2 regions of the Gordonia jinghuaiqii genome follow, and region 1 is predicted to be linked to the other one. Evidence: predicted binding sites of a transcription regulator. Region 1 holds the regulator's gene; the other holds the start of a gene.

Region 1 (6,446 bases):
CGCGGCAACGGTGTCGGCGCCGACCGTGGCCTGGGTCAGACCCCGTACCCGGCCGCCGAGCGCGTGGAGACCGGTGCGGGGGCGACCCGCGAGGAGTCCGGCGATCGGCAGGCTGTTGGTGATGATCGTCAGGTCATGGTCGCGACCCGTCGGCTCGGCGGCCCGATAGGTGATCGTCGCCTCGGCGGCGCGGTAGGTGGTGGTGCCGGCATCGAACAGCACCGATCCGCCTTCGGGCGGGAGGAACCGGACCGCGGCACGGCCGATCGCCGCCTTCTGTTCGACCTGGCTGGACTCGCGCTCGTCGATGCCCAGCTCGCCGACCACGCGCATGACCTCGGCGCGCACCGCGCCGCCGTGCACTCGCTGGAGATGGCCGGTGCGCTCGAGCACGGCGAGATCGCGACGAACCGTCTCACTGGTGACGTCGAACTTCTCGGCGAGCGCGGCGACGGACGCGCGTCCGGCGACGCGCACCTCGTCCACGATTGCCTGCTGTCTCTCCTCGGCGTACACACCGGCTCCGATCTGCGTCTCCGTGCGTCCCCTTGTTGATCCGTGTGGGTTCGCATGTTGTAGTAACTGTGTTTACGCCTGTTTGTGTTGACAAGTCAAGCTCTTTTTGTAACGGTGGTCACATCGGCGCGAAGATGGAGTCGGATCTCACAGATCCGGACCTGCGCGGCAACGATCGAGAGGTATCGAGATGGCGAACACCGAGATGGTCCAGACGCTGACCGGGACGCCGGTCGTCGGCGGGCTGGCGTACGGGCCCGCGGTCTGGCCGGGTGCGCGACCCGACCATTCCGCTCAGACCCTCGGCACCGGCGTCGAGATCGCCGAGGATCGACGAGCCGACGAGGTCGCCCGGTTCGTGAACGCCGCGAGTGTGGTCGCGGGCAGGCTTCGCGAGCGTGCGTCGCAGAACACCGGGGCCGCCGGCGAGGTGCTCACGGCGACCGCCGGGCTCGCCGAGGACCGCGGGTGGATCGGAGCGGCCTCGGGTCTCATCGCCAAGGGTGCGACGGCGGAATCGGCCGCCGTCGCGGCGACCAAACAATTCGCCGAGGTGTTCACCAAGCTCGGCGGGCTGATGGCCGAGCGGGTCACCGACCTCAACGACGTCCGTGACCGGGTACTCGCCGAACTGCTGGGACTGCCCGAGCCGGGGGTACCCACGCCCGAGGTGCCGTCGGTCCTGCTCGCCGACGACCTCGCTCCCGCTGACACCGCGGGGCTCGATCCGTCGACGACGATCGCACTGGTCACCCGTCTCGGGGGGCCGACCAGCCACACCGCGATCATCGCGCGCCAGCTGGGTATCCCGTGCGTCGTGGCGGTGGCCGGACTCGCCGCGGTGGCCGCAGGCACCGACATCCTCGTCGACGGCAACACCGGGGAGATCGAGATCGCCCCGGATGTCGTCCGGGCGCGGGCACGGGTCACCGGACATCGGGATCACGCCGCGACCGTCGCACGCTGGACGGGCCCCGGTCGCACCGCCGACGGGGTCGCGGTCTCGGTGCTGGCGAATGTCGCCGACGGCGCATCGGCTCGGGCCGCCGCCGATCATCCCGTCGAGGGCGTCGGGCTCTTCCGTACCGAGTTGGCCTTCCTCGAGCGAGCCGACGAGCCGTCCGTGGACGAGCAGGCCCGTATCTACGGGGAGGTTCTCGGAGCCTTCGACGGCCGGAAGGTGGTGGTGCGGACGCTCGACGCGGGCTCGGACAAGCCGTTGCGGTTCGTGACCCAGCCGGAGGAGGCCAATCCGGCCCTCGGGGTGCGCGGAGACCGGATCGCGCTGGCGCATCCCGAGATCCGCGCACATCAGCTCGATGCGATCGCGCTGGCGGCCGAGCACACGACCACGAAACCATGGGTGATGGCGCCGATGATCGCCTCGCCCGCCGAGGCCGCGGCGTTCGCCGCGGAGGTCCGCGGGCGCGGCCTGGTGGCCGGGGTCATGGTCGAGGTGCCGGCTGCGGCCATCCTCGCACCGGCGATCCTGGCCGAGGTCGACTTCGTGTCCATCGGCACCAACGACCTGACGCAGTACACGATGGCGGCCGACCGGATGTCCGCCGATCTCGCGTCGTTGACCGACCCGTGGCAACCGGCCGTCCTACACCTGATCGCGATGGTCGCGCGGGCAGGGCGCGATCAGGGCAAACCGGTGGGAGTGTGTGGCGAGGCGGCCGCCGACCCGAACCTCGCGTGTGTGCTGGTGGGGCTGGGTGTCACGTCGCTGTCGAGTGCGCCGGCGGCGGCCGCGGCGGTCGGGGCGCGGCTCGGCCGGGTCACCTCCACGGAGTGCCGGGCGGCGGCCGACGCCGCCTTGGCCACCGCCGACCCGGCTGCGGCCCGGATGGCGGCAACCGCAGTGCTCGACGGTGCGAGCGACCGAACGGATGAGCCGTAGGTCAGATCCGCCGCATCACGGTGACGACCTTGCCGAGAATGACGGCGTCGTTGCCCGGGATCGGATCGAACAGTTCGTTGTGGGGCATCAGCCAGACGTTGCCCTTCTGGCGCTTGAACGTCTTGACCGTCGCCTCCCCGTCGATCATCGCGGCGACGATGTCGCCGTTGTCGGCCACGTTCTGCTGACGGACGACCACCCAGTCGCCGTCGCAGATGGCGGCGTCGATCATCGACTCACCGACGACGCGCAGCAGGAACAGTGACCCCTCGCCGACGAGTTCGCGGGGGAGCGGGAAGACGTCCTCCACTGCTTCCTCGGCCAGGATGGGACCGCCGGCGGCGATCCGTCCCAGGACGGGGACGAATGTGGGCACGGGCAGGTCACCCGCGGTCGGGGTGGCCGGTGACGGCGGCTCGCTCGGCGCGATGTTGACCGCACGCGGACGGTTGGCGTCGCGTTTGAGAAGACCCTTGCGTTCGAGCGTGCGGAGCTGATGGGCCACCGACGACGTCGAGTTCAGGCCGACCTCGTCGCCGATCTCCCGGATGCTCGGCGGGTACCCGCGCTCGCGCACCGACTTGCGGATCACCTCGAGCACGCCACGCTGCCGCGGGGTCAGAGAGGCCTCTGCGGCCACCACATCGACCGGGGCCGCGTGCTCGTCGGCGCCCCGCGCCCCTGTGCGCTTATCGCCGGTCTCGCTCATGTTCGGTTCCTCTCGTGGTCAGACCTGGTGGTCGGAACGTGCTGGTAGACGCCTTGGCCTGGAGCCGAGCCTAGCGGAGAAGAACCCGCACCTCAAACATTTGTTCGATGTGTCGCGAGACTTTGTCGGGATCTCATGCTACAAATTCGAACATCAGTGCATCGAACACCTGATCGATGTTCGATGGTCGACCGTACATCCGCAACCGACGTCCCGACTGGACACAACGGAGGGCACCATGCGTACCGCCACTCTCATCGATCCCACCCGTACCGAGCGCCCATACACCGACGGTGCACCCGGCGACGGCTCCTACACCGGTCCGGCCGGCCGCCTGCGCACCGACCGGACGCGCACCCCGGCGCTGCGTACCGATGGCCGCCGTCCGGCGGACAACCGCCCGGTACCGCGTTCGGCGCTGCAGGCCCCGCGCGTGGGCGGCACCGCGTGCTCGACGCCGGTGGGGACGCGCGGTCGCGGTCCCGTGATCGCCGAACGTGCCGTGATCGCCGAGCGTGCCGTGATCCGCAGGCGCCGTCGCACCGCGGTGGCGATCCTCGCCGGTGTCGGGCTGGCGCTGGCCGTGTGGGTCATCGGTGTCGTCGGTCAGAATTACGCCGCGTCGATGACCCCGACCGCGGTCAGTACCGAGGTCGTACATGTGCGGTCGGGCGAGTCCTTGAGCACCATCGCCTCGCGCGTCGCCCCGGATATGCCGCGCGAGGTCGTCGTCGACGACATCGTCGCGCTGAACGATCTCGGATCGAGCGCGTTGCGCGTCGGACAGCCGCTGCTCACCCCTCTGTACCGCTGAGGCCGGGCGGTATCCTCGATGTCACAGGGACCAGCCGACAATCGGCCGGGCGCGCGGTTGTGCTGCGTCAGAGCGTCCCGCGACCTGCGTGAGGATACGATGCGCTGCCCCTTCTGCAAGAACGACGACACCAAGGTCATCGACTCGCGTGTCGCTGATGAGGGGCAGGCCATCCGGCGGCGCCGCTCCTGTGTGGAGTGTGGCCGACGCTTCTCCACGGTCGAGAGCGCCGTGCTCGCGGTGGTCAAACGCAACGGAGTCACCGAACCCTTCAGTCGCGAGAAGGTGATGCGCGGGGTTCGTCGCGCATGTCAGGGCCGGCATGTCGCCGAGGATGCACTCGCCCAGCTGGCACAACAGGTCGAGGACACCGTCCGGGCCAGCGGCTCGGCCGAGATCCCCAGCAACGAGGTCGGTCTGGCCATTCTCGGTCCGCTGCGCGACCTCGACGAGGTGGCCTACCTGCGGTTCGCCTCGGTCTACCGCTCGTTCGATTCGGTCGAGGACTTCCAGCGCGAGATCGACGACCTGCGGGCCGCCTCGAAGCCTCCGTCGGATTCAGGTCCCCAGGCCGGCGAACGCGCCGTGTCAGCCGAGTCGGTCCAGACTTCGTAGGATCCGTTTCTCCGAGACCGGGAACGCGGTCTTCAGTCGCTGCGCGAACAGTCCCACCCGAAGTTCTTCGACCAGCCAGTGCGCCTCGTCGTTGACGACCCCGCGACGGTGCTCGGGCACCTGCTCGAGGCGCTGCGCCCAGCGTTCGACGACGCGGTCGATGACCGCAACGCCTGCCTGATCACGTGCCGCCGCCGCCGGCAGGGCCTCCAGGCGCGCTTGCGCCGCCTCGAGGTAGCGGGGCAGGTTCTCGAGGTGTCGGCGTGGAGTGGCGGCGACGAACCCGTCGAACACGAGGTGATCGAGCTGTTCGGCGACGTCGTCGGCCGCCAGTGAGCCGGCGTGACGATCGATCGCCGCCCGCACCGGCGCCACCCACTCGAACGCGTCGACGGCGAGAGCGAAGTACGCCGGTGCGGCCTCGCCGATCCCGGGGCGGATCCGATCGGTGAGTGCGGCGAACGCCTCGGGAGTGCGGACGGCGGTCAGCACGGCATCGTCGAGGCCGGACACCGCGTCGCGGATCGCCCGGCGCGTGCAGTCGGCCAGCAGCGTCTCGACATCGCGGTAGGGGCTCTGGCTCAACGCGAGTCGGGCGGTGGAGCCCAGCGAGCTCGCGATCCGCTTGTGCAGTGGCGGGATCGCGAGGTCGAGCAACGCGACGATGCCTCGCCGGAGCAGTCGATCGCGCGACTCGGAGGTCGCCGCCTGGAGTACGACCACTCCGCGTGTGCGGCCCGCCTCGTCGTTGATCGCGTCGAGCGTCGGATACCTGGTCAGGCGCTGGCCCGCGACGTCCACGGTGACCTGGTCGGGCAGGGTGCCGATGCCCTCGGGTGTCCAGGTCTTGTACAGGGTCCGCGTCACCGTCTTCGGCGCGGCCGCCCCGGTGGGTCGTTGCAGCTGTGCGAGCGAGTCGGCGCGTGCCACGATGCGGCCGGCGTCGTCGACGACCGCGAAATGCATGCGCAGATGTGCAGGAATCCGGCTGGTGTCGAAATCGGTTGCGGCGACGGTCATGCCGGTGATGGACGACAGCTCGCGGGCGAGTCCGACGGTGAGTGGCTCCTTGCGTGGCGTGAGTCTGCCGAGGGCGAGGTCGGCGAATCGCTGCGCGGGGGACATGCTCTTGCGCAGCTGTTTGGGGAGTGACTTCACCAGGGCGGTGGCGAGTTCTGAACGCATGCCGGGGACCGACCAGTCGAAACCCGACGAACGGACGTGGGGGAGCAGCTCACGCGGGATCAGCACCGTGACACCGTCATCGGGTGTTCCGGGTTCGAAGCGATATCGCAGTTCGAACCGGGTGTCACCCTGCTGCCACACGCCGGGATAGTCCGTGGGGGCCGTCTCGGTGCCCGTCGCGACGTCCTCGGGTGTGAGGTCGAGCAGGTCCGGGCGGTCGCGGCGGGCCTTGCGCCACCAGGTGTCGAAGTGGCGTGCCGAGGTGACCTCGGGGCCGACCCGCTGATCGTAGAACTCGAACAGCTGGTCTTCGGTGATGACCAGACCTCTTGTGCGCGTGCGGTTCTCGACGTCCGACGCGGCGTCGAGGAGTTGCCGGTTGCGATCGAAAAAGGCGTGCTGCGTGCGCCAGTCGCCCTCGACGAGAGCGTGCCGGATGAACAGCTCGCGGGACAGGACCGGATCGATCCCGCCGTAGTCCACGCGGCGCTGCGCCACCAGCGTGACCCCGTAGAGCGTCACCCGTTCATAGGCCATCGCGGCGCCGCGCTTGGACGACCAGTGCGGCTCGCTGTAGGTGCGTTTCACCAGGTCGCCGGCGAGTTTCTCGACCCACAGCGGATCGATACCCGCGACGGTGTGCGCGTACAGACGTGAGGTCTCGAGGATCTCGGCGGCCATGATGAACGGCGGCGGCTTCTTGG
Region 2 (6,446 bases), 220 kb from region 1:
GCCAACCGCATCAACACCCCCGAGCTGGGTGAGGAGATCCTCGCGAACGGACGCGTCGACGCCATCCAGATGGCACGCCCGTTCCTGGCCGATCCGTTCCTGGCCGACAAGGCCCGCGAAGGCCGCTCCGACGAGATCAACACCTGCATCGGCTGCAACCAGGCGTGCCTCGACCACGCTTTCGTCGGTAAGCACGTGTCCTGCCTGGTGAACCCGAGGGCCGGTCGCGAGACCACCCTGATCCTCGGCCCGACCCGAAAGGCCAAGCGCGTCGCCGTGATCGGCGCCGGCCCGGCCGGCCTGTCCGCGGCGGTCGCCGGCGCCCAGCGCGGCCACAAGGTCACGCTGTTCGAGAGTGGCGACTCCATCGGCGGCCAGTTCACCATCGCCTCCCGCATCCCGGGCAAGGAGGAGTTCAAGGAGACCATCCGGTACTACACCCGCCAGATCGAGGTGCTCGGCATCGATGTCCGTCTCAACACCCGGGCCGACGCCGATTCCATCATCGCCGAGAAGTTCGACGACGTGATCGTCGCGACCGGTGTGGTGCCGCGTATCCCGAACTTCCCCGGCGTCGACCACCCGATGGTGATGTCCTACGCCGACGCCGTCCTCGGCCACCGCGAGATCGGCAAGCGCGTCGCGGTCATCGGCGCGGGCGGGATCGGCTTCGATGTCAGCGAGTTCCTCACCACCGACGAGTCGCCGACGCTGAATCTGAAGGAATGGGAACAGGAATGGGGCGTGACCGAGGATCCGGAGAAACCCGGCTTCGTCACGAAGCCCCGGCCCTTGCCTGCGGTGCGCCAGGTCTACATGGTGCAGCGCAAGTCGGGTAAGCAGGGCAAGTCGCTCGGCAAGACCACCGGCTGGGTGCATCGCGCGACGATGAAGATGAAAGGCGTGGAGCAGATCAGCGGCGCGACCTACGACCGGATCGACGACCAGGGTCTGCATCTGAGCTTCCGCGACGACGAGGGCAAGGTCACCGAGACCCGCGTCCTCGAGGTCGACAACGTGGTGATCTGCGCCGGCCAGGAATCGGTCCGCGAACTCATCGATCCGCTGACTCTCGCGGGGGTCACCACTCACGTCATCGGCGGCGCCGACCACGCCGGCGAACTCGACGCCAAGCGGGCGATCCGGCAGGGCACCGAGGTCGCCGCCGGGATCGACTGAAGCGTTGGGAAGAGCTGAGCCGGCGGCGGTTACCATGGCGACATGCCGGTACCGCCGCCCTCAGCCAACGCCCGCGCCGTCGTCACCGGCGCCTCGTCGGGAATCGGTCGCGAACTCGCTCGTACGCTCGCCGCCCGGGGCCACTCGGTCATTCTCGTCGCCCGTCGCGGTGAGCTCCTGGAAGAGCTCGCCGGGGAGCTGCGCACGGCGCATCAGGTGGCCGTCGAAGTACGCGCGGTGGATCTGTCCGACCCGGCCAAGGTAGAGGTCCTCGCCGCCGAGTTCGCCGGCCGCGAGATCTCCATCCTGTGCAACAACGCCGGTATCGCCACTTTCGGGGCCGTGGCCGAGCTCGACGCCGACTACGAACGCGCCCAGGTACGGCTCAACGTCAATGCCGTCCACGATCTCACCCTCGCGGTACTCCCGCAGATGGTGAAGCGCGGGTCCGGCGGCATCCTCATGGTCGGCTCAGCGGCCGGGAACATGCCGATCCCCAACAACTCCACCTACGCGGCGTCGAAGGCGTTCGTGAACACCTTCAGCGAGTCGCTGCGCGGCGAGGTGTCCGGGCAGGGCGTGCACGTCACGCTGCTCGCGCCCGGCCCGGTGCGTACGCACACCCCCTCGCCCGACGAGGCGTCGATCGTCGACAAGGTGGTACCCGACTTCCTCTGGCACTCGTCGTCGAAGGTCGCCGAGATGAGCCTGGATGCGCTGGCGCACAACAAGATGCGCATCGTCCCCGGAACCCTGTCGAAGGCCATGTCGGTCGCCGGCGGCTACACCCCGCGCGGCGTCGTCGCACCGATCGTCGGCGGTTTCTACCGCAAGTTCAGCGCAGAATAGGGTTGCGAACTCCCCCCTCGGGGGTTTCACGGCGTCGACGAGCACGGCGTCCTTGTCCCACCGGCCCACAAGGGCGACGACGCACAGTTGGCTAAGGTTGACGGGTGCAGGACAAATTGGTGTGGATCGATTGCGAGATGACCGGACTCCGACTCGAGTCGGACAAACTCATCGAGATCGCGGCCCTCGTGACCGACGGTGACCTCAACATTCTCGGCGACGGCGTCGACGTGGTGATCCACGCCGACGACGAGGCTCTCGCGTCGATGCCCGACGTGGTGACCAAGATGCACGCCGCCTCGGGCCTCACCGACGAGGTGCGCGCGTCCACGGTCACCCTCGCCGAGGCGGAGAAGATGGTGCTGGACTACATCCGCAAGCATGTGACCACAGCCGGGGCGGTGCCCCTGGCCGGCAACTCGATCGCCACCGACCGCGGTTTCATCACCCGCGACATGCCGGAACTCGACGCCTACCTGCACTACCGCATGGTCGACGTGAGTTCCATCAAGGAACTGTGCCGTCGGTGGTACCCGAAGGTGTACTTCGGCCAGCCCGACAAGGGCCTGGCCCACCGCGCCCTCGCCGACATCCGCGAATCGATCCGGGAGCTCCGCTACTACCGCGCGGCCGCTTTCGTTCCTGCCCCCGGACCCGACACCGATGCCATCGCAGAGATCGTCAAGGACCTCGGACCTGCCTGAACTCCCTGTTCAGGTAACCGATTGGAGTTCTGAGGCATCAACCCGCTAGAGTGTTCTTGGCTCTGAGGCCCGGCGCGAAAGCCCAGGTTTCCGACGCCAATGGTGGATGTAGTTCAGTTGGTAGAGCACCAGGTTGTGATCCTGGCTGTCGCGGGTTCGAGTCCCGTCATCCACCCCGACGAATGGGAGACCCTGATCCAGGGTCTCCCATTTTTCGTATGTCCGCCCGCACCTGTCGATTCCCCGTCCTCCCGTACGTCACCATGGTGTCGGCCGGTCGGCTCCGCGACAGCGAACTCGAGGAAACATGAAGTACGCACTGCTTCTCATGGGCCATGTCGACGATCCGGCGTGCCGTGAGGACGGGGGCGCGAGCCCCGAGGAGTTCTTCGCGTTCGACAAGGAGATCACCGAGGCGGGCGTCGTCGGCAGCTCGTTCGCCCTCGAGGACGAGCGGGTCATGGTGCACACCGACGCTCCGGCGAACGCGGCGTGGCGTCGTCCGGGCCGTTCGCAGAGGTGCGTGAGTTCGGTGGCGGCGATCGCCCCGATCGCCTCGCCGACATCGACGAGGCGATCGGGGCGTCCTCGGCGCGATCGAGGTCACGGAATCTCCTCGTCAGTGACGCAAGAATGCGGGTTCGGTCATGAGCTCAGTACGGTGCGAGTGGCCGGATCTCGACGTGTCCACCGGGTGCGGAGCCGGGCCCACTCGGAGTGTTCCGCGGAACGCTCCGGGGTTCGTTTTTGGTGCGTGGTCGGGGTCGCCCGGGTCGGATTGATGTCGCGTGCGACGTCGGTTCGACGGTTCGACTTCGATCGAGGTCGCGTCGTCGAAATGAAGTCTCGAGCTCACGCGGGCAAGTGGGCATATCAGATACCACCGACAAGATCCGGCCCACCTTCGATCCGGATAATCGTTGCAGGACAACGAAAGTCGGTGTAGAATCGAACCTACATTCGAACTATCGGCTCCGGGGGGTGACCGTCATGTCCGACGCAACGCAATTACCCGGCGACACTGACACACCACTGTCCCGAGCCTCAGAACTCGCCGCTGAGCTACACCGGATTGTCGACGAGCTGCAGACGGTGGACCTCGCCCCGTGCACCAGCAGCGAGCTCATCGACGTGGCCGCCGCGACCGAGCGCGCCATCGCACGAGTGACATACGCCGGGGACCGGCAGATGGTCGAGATCATCAACCGTGACCTTGCCGGCACCACCGGACACCGCAGTATCACCTCGTTCATGACCCACCGGCTGCGCGTATCTGATCCGTTGCGGCGCAACAAACACCGCAACGCCCTCGCCACCTTCACCAATCATCTCGGCGAACCACTCGAACCCGACCACCCCACACTGGCCGAAGCCTTCGCCGACGGCGCCGTCGGCACCGCACACGTGCGAGCCGTCATCGATGTGCTGGATGACATCCCCTCGGCCGTCGAACATGACGTCAAGGTCGCCGCCGAACGACAGATGACCGAGATCGCCATCGCCCACACCCCCGCCGACATCACCGACCTCGGGGCACGTCTCATCGCCCATCTCGACCCCGACGGCACCCTGGCCGACGACACCGACCGCCAACGACGCCGCAACCTCTGGGTGAATCGGCAGCGTGCCGACGGGACCGCAAAGATGTCGGCCACCCTCACCCCCGAGCTGGTCGCGCGGGTCACGATGCTGCTCGCCGTGTGGGCCAAACCCGGTATGAACAACCCCGAGGACCCGGACAGTCCGCACGGCTCGTTCGAAGACGCCGACCCCGCGGTGGTGAAGGTTGCCGCCGCGCGCGACCTGCGCACACCCGCCCAGATCAACCACGACGCCTTCAACGCGCTGCTGAAAGCCGTGCTCGACGACGGCCTCCTCGGAGAGACTCACCGCGGCCTACCGGTCCAACTCATCATCAAAGCCGACCTCAACGACCTCATCCGCGAAGCCGGCCTCGCCACGACCGTCACCGGAACAGTCATGCCGATCGCCGACGTCATCGAGCTCGCTGCCGACGCCCAGCCCTACCTCGCGATCTTCAAGGACACCACCGCCGTCCCGCTGTACTTCGGACACGGCAAACGCCTCGCCACCCGCGATCAGCGCCTCGTCTCCTTCGCCCGCCCCGACGGCGAAGTCTGCTCCACACCCGGCTGTGGGCAACCCGCCTCCCAGGTCGAGATGCATCACGCCCAACTCGACTGGAGCATGGGCGGACTCACCGACATCACCGACCTGACTCCCGCCTGCCCGCGACACAACCGGATGGTCGGCGACAAACCCGGCCAGTACACCACCCGAATGCAACGCTCCGGCCCCGACGAAGGCCGCTGCGTCTGGCGACTCAACGCCGAGCCAGGAGCACCACCCAACCCCGAACGCATCAACCGGCGGCCCGACGCACCCGACCGGCTGAGCGCCCACCTCGCGCAGGTGCGCCACGAGATCCACGGACCCCAGACGTCCGGCGATACCCCACGCCCGTACACCCCCCGCCTGCACACCCGCCGAATCATCGACCAACGCTTCACCATCGACAGACCGGTCGAGCGGGGCTCCACCGCGACCACCTCAGGCATCGAGTCACAGCTCGAAGAGCTCCTGAGCAGTCACTGACCACGAGCACTGTGGTCGGCGGCCCTTCGCACCTCACCTGATCCTCCTCATCAGGGAGCGGGGGACGATTCGGACGAGATCGGGCCCCCAGCTGCAACGACATCTCATCGTCAAATCCGTGACACATCGGCGTAGCTCGCGAAAACTAGGCTCCCGCCGTATCCGAAGCGCGCCGGGTCACGATCCGTGCCCCTGATCGCGCCTTGCGTGAGGAGCACCCGTGAAGGCACTGAAACACCCAGCACTACAGATCGGTATCGGCGCAATCGCCGGCCTGGTCTTCGGACTGATCGTCGGCGAATGGGCCGCCAACCTGAAGTTCGTCGGCGACATGTTCATCCGCCTGATCCAGATGTCCATCGTGCCTTTGGTTCTCGCGTCGGTGATCGTGGCGACCGCCTCGATGTCGGGGGCCGGCACCGGGCGGATCGCATTCCGCACTTTCAAGTGGATGCTCGGATTCTCGGTTGTCGCAGCGTTTCTGGCCTGGGGGCTCAGCGCGCTCATCAAGCCCGGCGCCGGAATGGTCTTCGACGGGGAACTCGAGCCGACCCTCGAACAGGAAGCCGCCGACACCACCGGCTGGCAGGACACCCTGCTGAACTTCGTGTCCAAGAACGTCTTCGAAGCGATGTCGACGGCCTCGATGGTGCCGATCATCATCTTCGCCCTGCTCTTCGGCGTCGCCCTGCGAATTCACATCAACACCTCCGGCGACGATCGGGTGCTCACGTTCATCGATCAGATCCAACAGATCGTGCTCACCATGATCCGCCTGGTCATGTACATCGCCCCGATCGGCGTCTTCTGCCTGCTGGCCCCGCTGGCCGGCGACGTGGGCCTCTCCGTCGTCTCCACCGCGCTGAAGTACCTCGGCACCACGGCGCTCGGCGTGGCGATCCTGTTCGTGCTGTTCGTCGTCGTGGTCACGGCCCGCACGCGACTGAACCCGTGGAAGCTGCCCGGCAAGCTGGTCGAACAGACCGCCATCGCGGTCACCACCACGAGCTCGGCCGTCACCTTCCCGACCGTCCTCAAGAACACCGTCGAAAAGGTCGGGGTCAGCCAGAAGGTCGCCAACTTCACCCTGTCGATCGG

The links. The regulator LexA, encoded in region 1, represses DNA repair genes until DNA is damaged. The targets are predictions, from matches to a motif close to CGAACANNTGTTCG.
Region 2: H1R19_RS09640 (HNH endonuclease signature motif containing protein) is a predicted target of LexA. The motif match lies at 3,682-3,695, and genes of this name have one in related genera.

What each region holds. Positions count from the first base shown of each region.
Region 1 is NZ_CP059491.1:2,393,753-2,400,198, forward strand. Features, by position in the region: gene H1R19_RS10650 (DeoR/GlpR family DNA-binding transcription regulator) at 1-516, opposite strand, end outside; gene H1R19_RS10655 (putative PEP-binding protein) at 722-2,419, shown strand; gene lexA (transcriptional repressor LexA) at 2,421-3,128, opposite strand; gene H1R19_RS10665 (LysM peptidoglycan-binding domain-containing protein) at 3,367-3,942, shown strand; gene nrdR (transcriptional regulator NrdR) at 4,042-4,557, shown strand; gene hrpA (ATP-dependent RNA helicase HrpA) at 4,531-6,446, opposite strand, start outside.
Region 2 is NZ_CP059491.1:2,170,233-2,176,678, reverse strand. Features, by position in the region: gene H1R19_RS09660 (NADPH-dependent 2,4-dienoyl-CoA reductase) at 1-1,179, shown strand, start outside; gene cmrA (mycolate reductase) at 1,222-2,028, shown strand; gene orn (oligoribonuclease) at 2,133-2,732, shown strand; tRNA gene H1R19_RS09645 (tRNA-His) at 2,835-2,907, shown strand; gene H1R19_RS09640 (HNH endonuclease signature motif containing protein) at 3,723-5,348, shown strand; gene H1R19_RS09635 (dicarboxylate/amino acid:cation symporter) at 5,569-6,446, shown strand, end outside.